One region of the Kitasatospora sp. NPDC059803 genome, then DNA from elsewhere that is predicted to be linked to it. Evidence: riboswitches for the same ligand, from Rfam matches in the RefSeq annotation. Region 1 holds a riboswitch; each other region holds the start of a gene.
The links. A riboswitch is a leader RNA that binds a small molecule or an ion and turns the genes downstream of it on or off. The one in region 1 is predicted to bind cyclic di-AMP.

Region 2: another riboswitch for cyclic di-AMP. It lies ahead of ACFV6I_RS16620 (transglycosylase family protein); the one in region 1 lies ahead of ACFV6I_RS31210 (transglycosylase family protein).
Region 3: another riboswitch for cyclic di-AMP. It lies ahead of ACFV6I_RS12595 (NlpC/P60 family protein); the one in region 1 lies ahead of ACFV6I_RS31210 (transglycosylase family protein).

What each region holds. Positions count from the first base shown of each region.
Region 1 covers NZ_JBHWIJ010000268.1:3,562-7,740, forward strand. The annotation lists gene ACFV6I_RS31205 (hypothetical protein) at 354-1,331, shown strand; cyclic di-AMP (ydaO/yuaA leader) riboswitch at 1,762-1,922, shown strand; gene ACFV6I_RS31210 (transglycosylase family protein) at 1,909-3,300, shown strand; gene ACFV6I_RS31215 (hypothetical protein) at 3,523-3,723, shown strand; gene ACFV6I_RS31220 (LacI family DNA-binding transcriptional regulator) at 3,795-4,179, opposite strand, start outside.
Region 2 covers NZ_JBHWIJ010000088.1:66-4,244, forward strand. The annotation lists gene eno (phosphopyruvate hydratase) at 144-1,430, opposite strand; gene ACFV6I_RS16620 (transglycosylase family protein) at 1,698-2,615, opposite strand; cyclic di-AMP (ydaO/yuaA leader) riboswitch at 2,621-2,788, opposite strand; gene ACFV6I_RS16625 (cytochrome P450) at 2,999-4,179, opposite strand, start outside.
Region 3 covers NZ_JBHWIJ010000057.1:9,432-13,610, reverse strand. The annotation lists gene ACFV6I_RS12600 (NlpC/P60 family protein) at 125-1,159, shown strand; cyclic di-AMP (ydaO/yuaA leader) riboswitch at 1,498-1,647, shown strand; gene ACFV6I_RS12595 (NlpC/P60 family protein) at 1,658-2,803, shown strand; gene ACFV6I_RS12590 (NlpC/P60 family protein) at 3,031-4,077, shown strand.

The sequences.
Region 1 (4,179 bases):
CGGTACGTAAACGGACATAGCCGAGTGAATCGCCAGATTCTCGATAACCGGCCGTGAGCGGTTCCCCGCTGAATGTTGATCTTCAGACGCCCGGAGTCGCGCTGCCGTGACGCTCCGTCAGGCGACCTCCCGGCTGTGAGACATCTCACGCGCCACACAGGCAACTCGACGCCCCGTCGGACACGTCAGGGCTACGAGCGGTGATCGCTCGAAGGCTGGGTGAGATATGTCCGGATTGCGGGTAAACCGCCCGGACGGACACCGCGGGAACGCGGCACACCCGCCATGACCACGTGAAACTCGAACGGCAGCCGAATGCAGGCCTGACGGGCCGATGTCCTACGATCTCCGGCATGAGCACCGCAGCCATCCCGGGCGCGCCACTGCCCGTCCGCACTCCAGGCTCCCGTGCGCGGGGGCGCCACCGCCGCCCCGAGCGCCCCGAGATCCCGGCCGGCTCCCCGGCCCTGGTGCTCGCCGTGCCCGCGACCGCCGGGCCCGAGTCCCGCTCGGTCGTCGAGGAGCTGCTGTCGATCGTCCGCAGCGAGCAGAGCGGCATCCAGACCGCCGTCGGCTACCTCCCGGGCGAAGCCGCCCAGGGGGTCGACAGTGACGACCGCACCGTCGCCGAACTGCTGGCCATGGCCGCCGAGGCGGGCCTGCCCGCGCCGGTCCTGGTGCCGCTGGTACCCGGCCCGCACGGATTCCTGACCGAACTTCACGCCCTCGCCGCGGAGTACGGAGCCCCCGTCACCGACGTGCTCGGCCCGCACCCGCTGCTCGCCGAGGCCGTGCACGTGCGCCTGTCCGAGGCCGGCCTGGCACGCGCCGACCGGGCCCGGCTGTTCGCCATCGCGACCGCCGCGGACGGCGTCGTGCTGACCACCGTCGGCGGCGAGGAGGCCGCTGCCGCGGCCGGCATCACCGGTGTCCTGCTGGCGGCACGACTGGCCGTCCCGGTCGTGCCCGCCGCGCTCGACGTGCCGGGCTCGGTCGCCGCGGCCGTCAACCACCTCAAGGAGACCGGCTCCCAGCGCCCGGCGCTGGCCCCGCTGGTGATCGGGCCGGAGGCCGACTCCGAACTGCTCGCCACGGCCGCCGAGGAGACCGGCTGCCCGTCCGCGGCGCCGCTGGGCGCCTACCCGACGGTCGGCCAGCTGATCGCCGCCACCTACCTGGCCGCGCTGCCGGCACCCTCCCCCGAGGCCCTGGCGCAGGCCGAGGCCGAGGCGGCGGAGACCGCCGAGGGCGCGCACGCCGACCACTCCGGCCGGGGCGGTCACGCCGCCCACGCCGCTCGCACCGCCACCGAGGAGTCGGCCGGCCAGTAGCGGTCACCGCACGCGTGAAGGGCCCGGAACGTAGCCGTTCCGGGCCCTTCCTGCTTGTCCCGTAAGGGAGTTAAAGGGCGAATAGGTGCGATGTCCGTTCTATCCGCATTTGTTCGCCGTCGCTCGATCCATCCTCCGACGGCCACAGTGTGGACGCACCTCCTTCTCGGCGGGCGGCCCCCGGGGGACCCGACCCGCCGTCACCCGCCTCCTGAAGCACAGACAGTTGTGCACGCCCTTCGCGGCATTGCCGGAAATCGGCCATTTTCGATCATGGCGAGCGAGGGGAACGACCGTTCTCGCCAAACCGTGATGCGCGTCACAGGTGTTTGCAGTTTGAACTTAAGTCTGCTTAACGTGCTCCCCGTTCGTGGCCACACGAACCCAGTTCATCCGCGACGCCGAGTCCTGCCGTCGGATGTCCTGGCAGCGCGAAAACGCACCACGGCAGGAGCGGGGGACCCACAGGCAAGTCGCCCCGGACCGTTCCCCGGAACGATCCAGGGCTAGGGGTGAAGCCGCGCCCACAGCGCGGCCGGGCAACTCCAGCCCGAATCCGACAGCTCACCTCGCAGGCGTGGGAGAGGACTGCGTCTTCATGCTGCCCACCAACGGCACCCGTCTGTCCAGTCGTACCCGACGCGTGATCGCCGCCATCGGCGTCGCGGGCGTCGGCCTCACCATCCCCTGCCTCACCTCCGGCACCGCCTCCGCCGCCTCCGTCGCCACCTGGGACAAGGTCGCCCAGTGCGAGAGCACCGGCAACTGGAGCATCAACACCGGCAACGGCTTCTACGGCGGCCTGCAGTTCACCTCCAGCACCTGGGCCGCCTTCGGCGGCACCGCGTACGCCCCCCAGGCCAACCAGGCCACCAAGGACCAGCAGATCGCCGTCGCCGAGAAGGTCCTCGCCTCGCAGGGCCCCGGCGCCTGGCCGGTGTGCTCGGTCCAGGCCGGCCTGACCAAGGGCGGCGCCGCGGCTGCCGTCGACACCTCGGCCGGCTCGACCACCGGCTCGGCTGCCAGCTCGACCGCCACCAAGCCCGCCGCGAAGCCGGCCACCCCGGCCGCCAAGCCCGCGCAGAGCCAGGCCCCGGCCACCCCGGCCGCGAAGCCCGCCAAGCCGGCCGCACCGGCCCAGGACCAGGCACAGGCCCCCGCCGACTCCGCCAACGGCACCTCGGCGCAGAAGGGCCAGAACCAGGCCCAGAACAGCGCCCAGCCCCAGGGCGACGACTACACCGTCGCCTCCGGCGACTGGCTGTCCTCGATCGCCGACAAGCACAACCTCCAGGGCGGCTGGCAGCGGCTGTACGAGCTCAACCGCGGCACCCTGACCGAGGGTCCGGACACCATCTACCCGGGCCAGCGCCTCTCGTTCAAGGACGGCGGCCAGGCCCAGCAGTCGGCTCAGACCGACCAGTCCGGCTCGGACTTCACCTGGTTCGACCGCTCGCAGAAGTCCGGCCAGACCTCCAACGGCGCCGCCGTGAACGCCAAGCCGACCGCCCAGCCGCAGGCCCCGGCCCCGACCTCGACCCCGGCCGCCAAGCCGGCTTCCAAGCCGGCCGCCCAGGCGCAGACCCCCGCTCAGGCCCCGGCCGCCACCGGCAGCATGGCCGCCGCGGTCTCCTTCGCCCAGTCGAAGGTCGGCCAGGCGTACGTCTACGGCGGTACCGGCAACGGCGGTTGGGACTGCTCCGGCCTGACCCAGGCCGCGCTGCGCGCCGCGGGTGTCTCCGTCCCGCGCGTCGCCGCCGACCAGGCCGCCGCCAGCACCCGCGTCTCGCTGGACAGCCTGCAGGCGGGCGACCTGCTGTTCTGGTCCAACAACGGCCAGAACTCCGGCGTCTACCACGTCGCGATCTACATCGGCGGCGGCCAGTACGTCGAGGCCGCCAACCCGAGCTCGGGCGTGCGCCTGCAGACCGTCGCCAACTGGGCGCCGGACTTCGCCGGCCGGGTCTGAGCACGACCCGCGGGTGACAGCTGACAACTGACGGCTGACAGATAACAGATTTCAGATAACAGATTTCATCATCTGTTATCTGTCAGCCGCCGCCCGCCCCGGCGGTCGCCCGGCGCCGTAGGAAGGCCGCCGGCAGGCCGCCGGGCAGGACCGCCCGGGGCCATGGTCAAAGCCCGCCCCCAGCGGGCATGCTGCTGCTCCGGCACCCGAGGAGGAGTCACCATGGCCCAGGTCACCGTCACACTCGACGCCAACCTCGCGATCGACGCGATGATGCTCTCCGGCACCAAGAACCCGCAGGACGCCGTCGAACTCGTCCTGCGCGACTACCTGGCCCGCGGCCGCCGCACCGAGACCCGCACCGGCGACGCCACCGACGGCCAACGGCTCACCGAGAGCCGCCCCACGGACCACGAGGGCTGACCCGGCACCCGGGCGGCACGCAACGGGCCCCGGAGAGCAACAGCTCTCCGGGGCCCGTCCGTTGACCGTCCTCAGCGCGCGCAGGCCCCCGTGGAGCCACGCATGACCAGCTCCGGCTGGAACATGAACTCCCCGCGCTGGACCGCGTTCCCGCCGACCTCCTCCAGCAGCGCGTCCACCGCCGCGGTCGCCATCGCCTCGACCGGCTGGCGGATCGTGGTCAGCGGCGGCTCGGTGAAGGCGATCAGCGGCGAGTCGTCGAAGCCGACCACCGAGACGTCGTGCGGCACCGACAGTCCACGCTGCCGCACCGCCCGGATCGCCCCGAGCGCCATCATGTCGCTGCCGCAGACGATCGCCGTGCAGCCCTTGTCCAGCAGTGCGCCGGCCGCCGCGTGCCCGCCCTCCACGCTGAACAGCGTGTGGTGGACGAGTTCCTCGGCCTCCTCCTGGCTC
Region 2 (4,179 bases), on a different contig from region 1:
CGGGCCGCGCCGGGCCCCCCCCGTCCCCCCTACGGGGTGAACGGCGGGGCACCGGTCAGGCGTGCTCACCGGTCGGCGGAGCGACCGTGCTCGCCGCTCCGAGGAGCGGCTGAGCTTGCTGCTCCGCGGAGCGGCTGTGCTTGCTATTCCGCGGAACGGAAACGCGGGAAGGCGCCGCGGCCGGCGTACTCGGCGGCGTCGTCGAGGATCTCCTCGATGCGCAGCAGCTGGTTGTACTTGGCGACGCGCTCGGAGCGGGCCGGGGCGCCGGTCTTGATCTGGCCGCAGTTGGTGGCGACGGCCAGGTCGGCGATGGTGACGTCCTCGGTCTCGCCGGAGCGGTGCGACATCATGCAGCGGTAGCCGTTGCGCTGGGCCAGCTCGACGGCGTCCAGGGTCTCGGTCAGCGAGCCGATCTGGTTCACCTTCACCAGCAGCGCGTTGGCGGTGCCGGTCTCGATGCCCCTGGCCAGGCGGGCCGGGTTGGTGACGAACAGGTCGTCGCCGACCAGCTGGACCTTGTCGCCCAGCTTGACGGTCATGGCCTTCCAGCCGTCCCAGTCCGACTCGTCCAGCGGGTCCTCGATGGAGACCAGCGGGTAGGCGTCGACCAGCTCGGCGTAGTACTCGATGAGCTCGGCGGCGGAGATGGCCTTGCCCTCGAACTGGTAGGCGCCGTCCTCGTAGAACTCGGACGCGGCGACGTCCAGGGCGAGCGCGATGTCGCGGCCGGGCACGTAGCCGGCCTTCTGGATGGCCTCGGTGATGAGGTCCAGGGCCTCGCGGTTGCTGTCCAGGTTCGGCGCGAAGCCGCCCTCGTCGCCGAGGCCGGTGGACAGGCCGCGCTCCTTCAGCACGCCCTTGAGGGTGTGGTAGACCTCGACGCCCCAGCGGACGGCCTCGGAGAAGGACTCCGCGCCGATCGGGGCGATCATGAACTCCTGGATGTCGACGTTGGAGTCCGCGTGCGAACCGCCGTTGAGGATGTTCATCATCGGAACGGGCAGCACGTGCGCGTTCGGGCCGCCCAGGTAGCGGAACAGCGGCAGGTCGCTGGCCTCGGAGGCGGCGTGCGCCACGGCCAGCGAGACGCCCAGGATCGCGTTGGCGCCGAGCGAGGACTTGTCCGGGGTGGCGTCCAGGTCGAGCATGGCCTGGTCGATCAGGCGCTGCTCGGTGGCGTCGTAGCCGACGAGCTCCGGGCCGATCTGCTCGATGACGGCCAGGACGGCCTTCTCCACGCCCTTGCCGAAGTAGCGGTTCTTGTCACCGTCGCGCAGCTCCAGCGCCTCGAAGGCGCCGGTGGAGGCACCCGACGGGACAGCGGCACGACCGGTGCTGCCGTCGTCGAGGCCGACCTCGACCTCGACCGTGGGGTTGCCACGCGAGTCGAGAATCTCACGGGCTACGACGACATCGATGGACGGCACGAGGCATCTCCTTGCGGAAGCAGGGTCCGGCTGACGTTGGGTGCTGCCGGCGGGACGATTGCGGAGTCGTTACGACCAGAGCCTAACCGCCCCGGCCCCCGGGGCCGCGCTGGCCTCGGTCCCGTCTCAGCGTGTGGCCCCGCTACCCACCAGTAGTTCACCTGCTTGCCCGATCGAAGCGGGCGAATACGGGGGAATGCGGGCGAAGGGGGACGGCGCCCGTCCCCCTTCGCCCGCAGGGCGCGGGCCGCTCAGGGCCCGGGCCGCTCAGCCGAGGTGCAGCACCTGGCCGGGCATGATCAGGTTGGGGTTGCCGCCGACGGTGCCGCGGTTGCCGTCGTACACCGACTGCCAGCCGCCGGACACGCCCTGGGCGGCGGCGATCGTCGACAGCGTGTCGCCGGCCCGGACGGTGTAGTCGTGACCGCCCTGCGCGGCGGCGGGCTGCGCGGCCGGGGCGGACTGTGCGGGCTGCGCGGCGCGGGGCGCGTACTGCGGCTGGGCGGCGGGCTGGCCCGCGTACTGCTGGTAGACGCTCTGGTGGCTGGTCCAGTACCAGGCGCCGTTGTTCTGGTACCAGTACACCTTCGCGTCGGCGTCCCAGCCGGCCTTGCCGGAGAAGCCCTGGGTCTGCGGCTGCGTCTGCTGCGGGGCCTGCTGGACGGGCTGCTGGGCGGCCGGCTTCGGGGCGGCCTGCTGGACCGGCTGCTGGGCGGGCTTCGGGGTCTGCGCCTGCTGGGTCGGCTTGGCGGCGGGCTGCTTGGCGGGCTTGGCATCCGTGGAGGTGTCCACGGAGGCCGGGGCGCCGCCCTTGCTCAGACCGGCCTTCTGGGAGCAGACGGGCCAGGCGCCCGGGCCCTGCGAGGCCAGCACCTTCTCGGCGACCGAGATCTGCTGCGCCTTGCTGGCCTGGTTGGCCTGCGGGGCGTAGGAGGTGCCGCCGTACGCCTTCCAGGTGCTGGACGTGAACTGCAGGCCGCCGGAGAAGCCGTTGCCGGTGTTGATGCTCCAGTTGCCGCCGCTCTCGCACTGGGCGACGGCGTCCCAGGTGGAGGCCGGGGCGGCGGAGGCGCCGGTGGCGGTGAGGAGCGGCATCGCGAGTCCGACGCCGGCCACACCGGCGACGGCGATGGCCTTCTCGGTCTGGGTGCGACGACGGTGGCGGCCAGTTCCAACGAACAGCATGACGAGGTCCCTCTCCGCACGCCTGCGAGGTGAGCTGTCGGGTTCGGACCGGGAGGTGGCCCGGCCGCCGAAAGCGGAAACGATTCCGCTCGGGCGGCTTCACCCCAAGCCGTTGGGGAACGGCAACAAACCTGGTTCCCCCGCCCCTGCCCAGGGTCTGGTCGGTTTCCCGTGACGCGGCGGGCAGGATTCGGCGTTCCGCGCACGAGGTCCGCAGCTGCGAACTCCAGGGAGAGTAGACAGATCATCAGACCAATAACAAGCTCATATCACCGATATCACACACAAATTACGGCGCGTGGTCAATCGCCTACCAACGGCGGCGGTATGTCCGGATTAATGCGGGTTCAGACCTGGCTCCACGACCCGCCGGAGACGCGCCGTCAGCGTGTCGGAGCGTCGGCCGACGTGACCGGCGCGTGCGGAGAGCGGGCCTCCGGAGTGAATTCGACCGGGAGTTCCCGCAGGCCACGCATGATCAGGCCGCCCCGCCAGCGAAGGTTCTCCGGGTTTTCCGCGAGCCGCAGGTCCGGCAGCCGGGAAAGCAGCGTGGTCAGTGCGCTCCGCCCCTCCAGGCGGGCCAGCGGGGCGCCGATGCAGTAGTGGATCCCGTGGCCGAAACCCAGGTGCGGATTGTCCGTGCGGGCCAGGTCCAGGGTGTTCTCGTCCGCGAACCTGGCCGGATCGCGATCCGCCGCGGCCAGCACCACCAGCACCGGATCGCCCACCGGGATGTCCACCCCGCCGATCGACAGCGGCCGCGTCGCGAAGCGCCACGTCGCCATCTCCACCGGCCCGTCGTAGCGCAGGAGTTCCTCGATCCCGGTGTCCAGCAGCGCCGTCTCGCCGCGCACCACCGACTCCTGCAGCAGCCTGCGCTGCTCCGGGTTGCGCAGCAGCGCGTACGTGCCGTTGCCGATCAGGTTGACGGTCGTCTCGAACCCCGCGAACAGGAGGATGAACGCCATCGCGGCGGCCTCGTTCTCGTTCAGGTGCTCGCCGTGGTCGCTCGCCCGGATCAGGCCCGAGATCAGGTCCTCGCCCGGATCCGCCCGCTTGCGGTGGATCAGCTCCAGCAGGTACGCCCGCATCCGCTTCACCGCCCGCCCCACGCCGCCGCGTTGGCCGCCGCCGTGCCGGATCATCATCCCGGCCCAGTCCCGGAAGTCGTCCTGGTCCTCGGCCGGCACGCCCAGCAGGTCGCAGATCGCGTAGATGGGGAGCGGGAACGCGAACTCGTGGATCAGGTCCGCCGAACCGCGCTGCGCGAAGCCGTCGATCAGCCGGTCCGTGAGCTGCTGCACCCGCGGCTCGAACTCCGCCACCCGGCGCGGCGTGAACGCCTTCGACACCAGCCGGCGCAGCCGGGTGTGGTCCGGCGGGTCGATGTTCAGCAGATGCGTCATCAAGTCCGCCTGGCGCTCCCCCGGAATTCCCACCCGCCCGGTGCGGTGCGCCTGCTCGCTGTGGTGCGCCGGGTTCTTCGACAGCCTGCTGTCCGCCAGCGCCTGCCGCGCGTCCGCGTAGCGGGTCACCAACCAGGCCTCCACCCCGCTCGGCAGCG
Region 3 (4,179 bases), on a different contig from region 1:
AAGTGGAGTTCACGCCTTCGGGGGAGTGGCAAAACCCGTGGATCTTCCCTAGGGTGTGGCGTCAAACCTATTTTCCGGATTCTCACCTGATCGGGTGAGGCCGATGGAAGAAGGAGCAATTCCCTTGGCCTCCCACCGCCGTCCCAAGCAGCCGAGCCGCGCCCGGGTCTCCGTGCTCACCGCTGCCGCGGCGACCGCGGTCGCCCTCTCCGCGCAGGTCGCCGCGCACGCCGCGCCCCAGCCCAGCAAGAGCGACGTCAAGGCGCAGATCGACCAGCTCCAGCAGGACCAGGAGCAGGCGGCGGAGAAGTACAACGGCGCTAAGGAGCGGGCCGACCAGCTCCGCAAGCAGTCCGACCAGCTGCAGGACAAGGTGGCCCGCAGCCAGGACGAGATGACCCAGCTCCAGACCGGCCTGGCCGGCGTGGCGGGCGAGCAGTACCGCACCGGCGGCATCGACCCGTCCGTCCAGCTGATGCTCTCCTCGGACCCGTCCGGCTACCTGGAGAAGGCGTCCAGCGCCCAGCAGGCCAGCGCCAGCGAGTCCGAGGCGCTCAAGGGCCTGCTGGACCAGCAGCGTCGGCTGGACCAGGAGAAGTCCGAGGCCGCCGCCGTCCTGGCCTCGCTCGACTCCACCACCAAGGACCTGAACCAGGCCAAGACGGACGTCAACCAGAAGCTCAAGGCCGCGCAGGATCTGCTGAACTCGCTCAGCGCCTCCGACCGCGCCGCGCTGCGGGCCCAGCAGCAGCAGGACGACCGCGCCTCGCGCGGCAGCGACCGGGCCGACCTCGGCAGCCTCCCGCAGGCCGGCGGCTACGCGGGCGTGGCCGTCGCCAAGGCGATGAGCAAGCAGGGCTCGCCGTACGTGTGGGGCGCCACCGGCTCGACCACCTTCGACTGCTCGGGCCTGATGGTCTGGGCGTACGGCCAGGCCGGCGTCTCGCTGCCGCGTACCTCGCAGGAGCAGGGCAACGTCGGCACCAAGGTCACGCTGGACCAGGCCCAGCCGGGCGACCTGGTCATCTACGGCCCCGACCGGCACCACGTCGGGATGTACATCGGCAACGGCATGGTGGTGCACGCGCCGCACACCGGCGACGTGGTGAAGGTGATGAAGGTCGACGCGATGCCGATCAACACGATCCGCCGGGTCTGACGGCCCGACACGCCCGAAGGGCCCCGTCCGGGCCTGTGATCCACGCCACCCTCCGACCGGGGGTGGCGTTCGGGTTTTGTCCGTCGCGCGAGTCCCCGGTGAAGACTGATCAGCTTTGCGTACGGCGGTGATCACTATGTGTCATATTCACAAAAGAACTTTGGTCTTCTTCCGTCTTTTTTCTGACAAGGATTTGAACGGATCACGGTTCAGTTACTAGGGTCGTGCCCCGAGCCACCGCACTCCCGATCGCCCAGCCAGGGTGACGGCGGTGGTTTCCGTCGAGTTCGTGACGCAGCGGGGCGGGCCCAGTGCCTGCCCGACGGGGAGCCCAGCAGTCGGGGGTGCTGTCGAACGGAGCCGGGGAACCACGTTCCTCCGGGGTGAATCGGCGCCAGGTCGGCCGGTGGAACGGCCGTGAGGCGTCGTAGGGCACGCTTCCGGCCCGAACCCGTCAGCTCACCCGGTAGACGGCGTAGGAAGAAGGAGTCCGCCTTCGTGGCGTCCCATCGTCGTCCCAAGCCCGCTAGTCGCACCCGGGTCTCGATCATGACCGGCTTCGCCGCCGCGGCCGTCGCGCTGTCCGCGCAGTCCGGCGCCCACGCCGACCCGCAGCCGACCAAGGACCAGGTCAAGGAGCAGGTCGACCAGCTCAACGAGCAGGCCGAGGTCGCGACCGAGAAGCTCAACGCCGCCCAGGAGAAGCAGCAGCAGCTGCAGAAGCAGGTCACCGACCTCCAGGACCAGGTGGCGCGGCAGCAGGGGCAGGTGACCGACCTTCAGGGCGGCCTGGCCGAGATCGCCGGCGAGCAGTACCGCAACGGCGGCATATCGCAGACCGTCCAGCTGATGTTCTCCGCCAGCCCGGACACCTTCCTGAGCCAGGCCGACACGCTGAACCAGGCCGGCGGCACCCAGAAGGGCCAGCTCAAGCAGCTCCAGGACGAGCAGCGCAAGCTCGACCAGGTGCGCTCCGAGGCCCAGGGCAAGCTCGCCGAGATGGAGACCACCACCCAGCAGCTGAAGAGCGCCAAGGACGAGGTCCAGGGCAAGCTCAAGGCCGCGCAGGACCTCTTCAACACCCTGTCCGAGCAGGAGCGCCAGGCGATCCGCGCGGCCGAGGAGAAGGCCGCCGCCGAGGCCAAGGCGAAGGCCGACGCCGCCGCGAAGGCCGCCCAGCAGCAGGCGGCGGCCCAGCAGGCCGCCGACCGCTCCTCCCGCGACAACAGCCGCACCGACCTGAGCGCGTCGCAGGCCCCCGCCGCGCCGGTCACCAAGCCGAGCGCCGGCAGCTCGCGCGGCGCCGCGGCGCTGTCCATCGCCGCCTCCAAGATCGGCAGCCCGTACGTCTACGGCGCCTCCGGCCCCGGCTCCTTCGACTGCTCGGGCCTGATGGTCTGGGCGTTCAACCAGGTCGACGTGGCGCTGCCGCGCACCTCGCAGGAGCAGGCCCACGCCGGTACCCGGATCGGCACCGACCTCTCCCAGGCCCAGCCCGGCGACCTGCTGATCTTCTACGGGGACGCCCACCACGTCGGCATCTACGCCGGCAACGGCCAGGTGCTGCACGCGCCCAAGCCCGGCGCGTCGGTCCGCTACGAGGCGGTCGGCAACATGCCGCTGACCTCCATCGTGCGGGTCTGATCCCCGCGCAGGCCCTCCCAGGCCCGGCCTTCCACCACGGAAGGCCGGGCCAGCGGCTTTTCCGGCGCCTCGGACTGATGTCCGATTACGGGTCAAATATTCGGGTTGGCAGGGGTTTGGACTCGGTTGCCCGGACTCGCTAACGTCTGCCACCGGACTCCGCTTCCAGGGCCGCCCGCGTTGGTGCGGCGGCGGGGCCCCACCGCCGGATCGGAGCCGCTGCCGCCATGCCCGTGCACCGTCGTCCCCAACTGCTCGCCCGTGCGCTGGTGCTGACCGCGGCCGCCACCACCGCCCTGGGCGTGACGGCGGGCGGCAGCGCCCAGGCCGCCCCCGCCGTGCCGGACACGCCCACCCGCAAGGACGTCAAGGCGCAGGTGGAACAGCTCTACGGCGAGGCCGAGCAGGCGTCCGAGAAGTACAACGCCGCCCTGGAGACGCAGCAGCGCCTCCAGGGCGAGACGACCGTCCTCCAGGGCGAGATCGCCGTCGCCCAGGACCAGCTCAACCAGTTGCGCGGCGACCTCGCCACCGTGGCCGGCGCCGAGTACCGCGGCGGCGGCATGGCCCAGACCGTCCAGCTGATGCTCTCCACCGACCCGGAGGGCTACCTGTCCCGGGCCCGCACCCTCGACCAGGCCGCCGAGCGGCAGCAGGAGACCCTGCACGAACTGGCCACCCGCCAGCGCCGGCTCGACCAGCGCCGCACCGAGACCGCCGGAAAGCTCGCCGAACTCGACCAGGCCCGCCGCTCGCTCGCCGACAGCAAGCAGCAGATCCAGCAGCGGCTCACCAAGGCCCAGCGGCTGCTGAACAGCCTGGGCGTCGCCGAGCGGGCCCGGATGGCCGCCCAGGACGCCCAGGAGGCCGAGCAGCGCGCCACCCGGGGCACCGACCGGCTGGACCTCGGCACGGCCCCGCCCGCCTCCGAGCGCGGGGCGGCCGCACTGGCCGCCGCGGTGCGGATGATCGGCTCGCCCTACCTCTACGGATCCACCGGGCCCCGCGCCTTCGACTGCTCCGGTCTGATGTACTACAGCTGGCGGCAGGCCGGAGTGACCCTGCCGCGCACCTCGCAGGCCCAGGCGTACGCCGGGCAGCGGGTCAGCCTCTCCGAAGCGCGGCCGGGAGACCTGGTGATCTTCTACCGGGACATGCACCACGTCGGGATGTACGCCGGCGGCGGGGTGATCGTGCACGCCCCCTACCCGGGCGCCAGGGTCCGCTACGAGAGCGTCAACGCGATGCCGGTCGCGGGGGTGGTCCGGCTCTGAGCCCGGCACCGTCCGACCCCGACACCCCCCACCCGATAGGCGGCGCCCGCCGGACGCTGTCCCGGCGCGGTGCGCTGCTGCTCGCGGTCGGCGGGCTGGCCC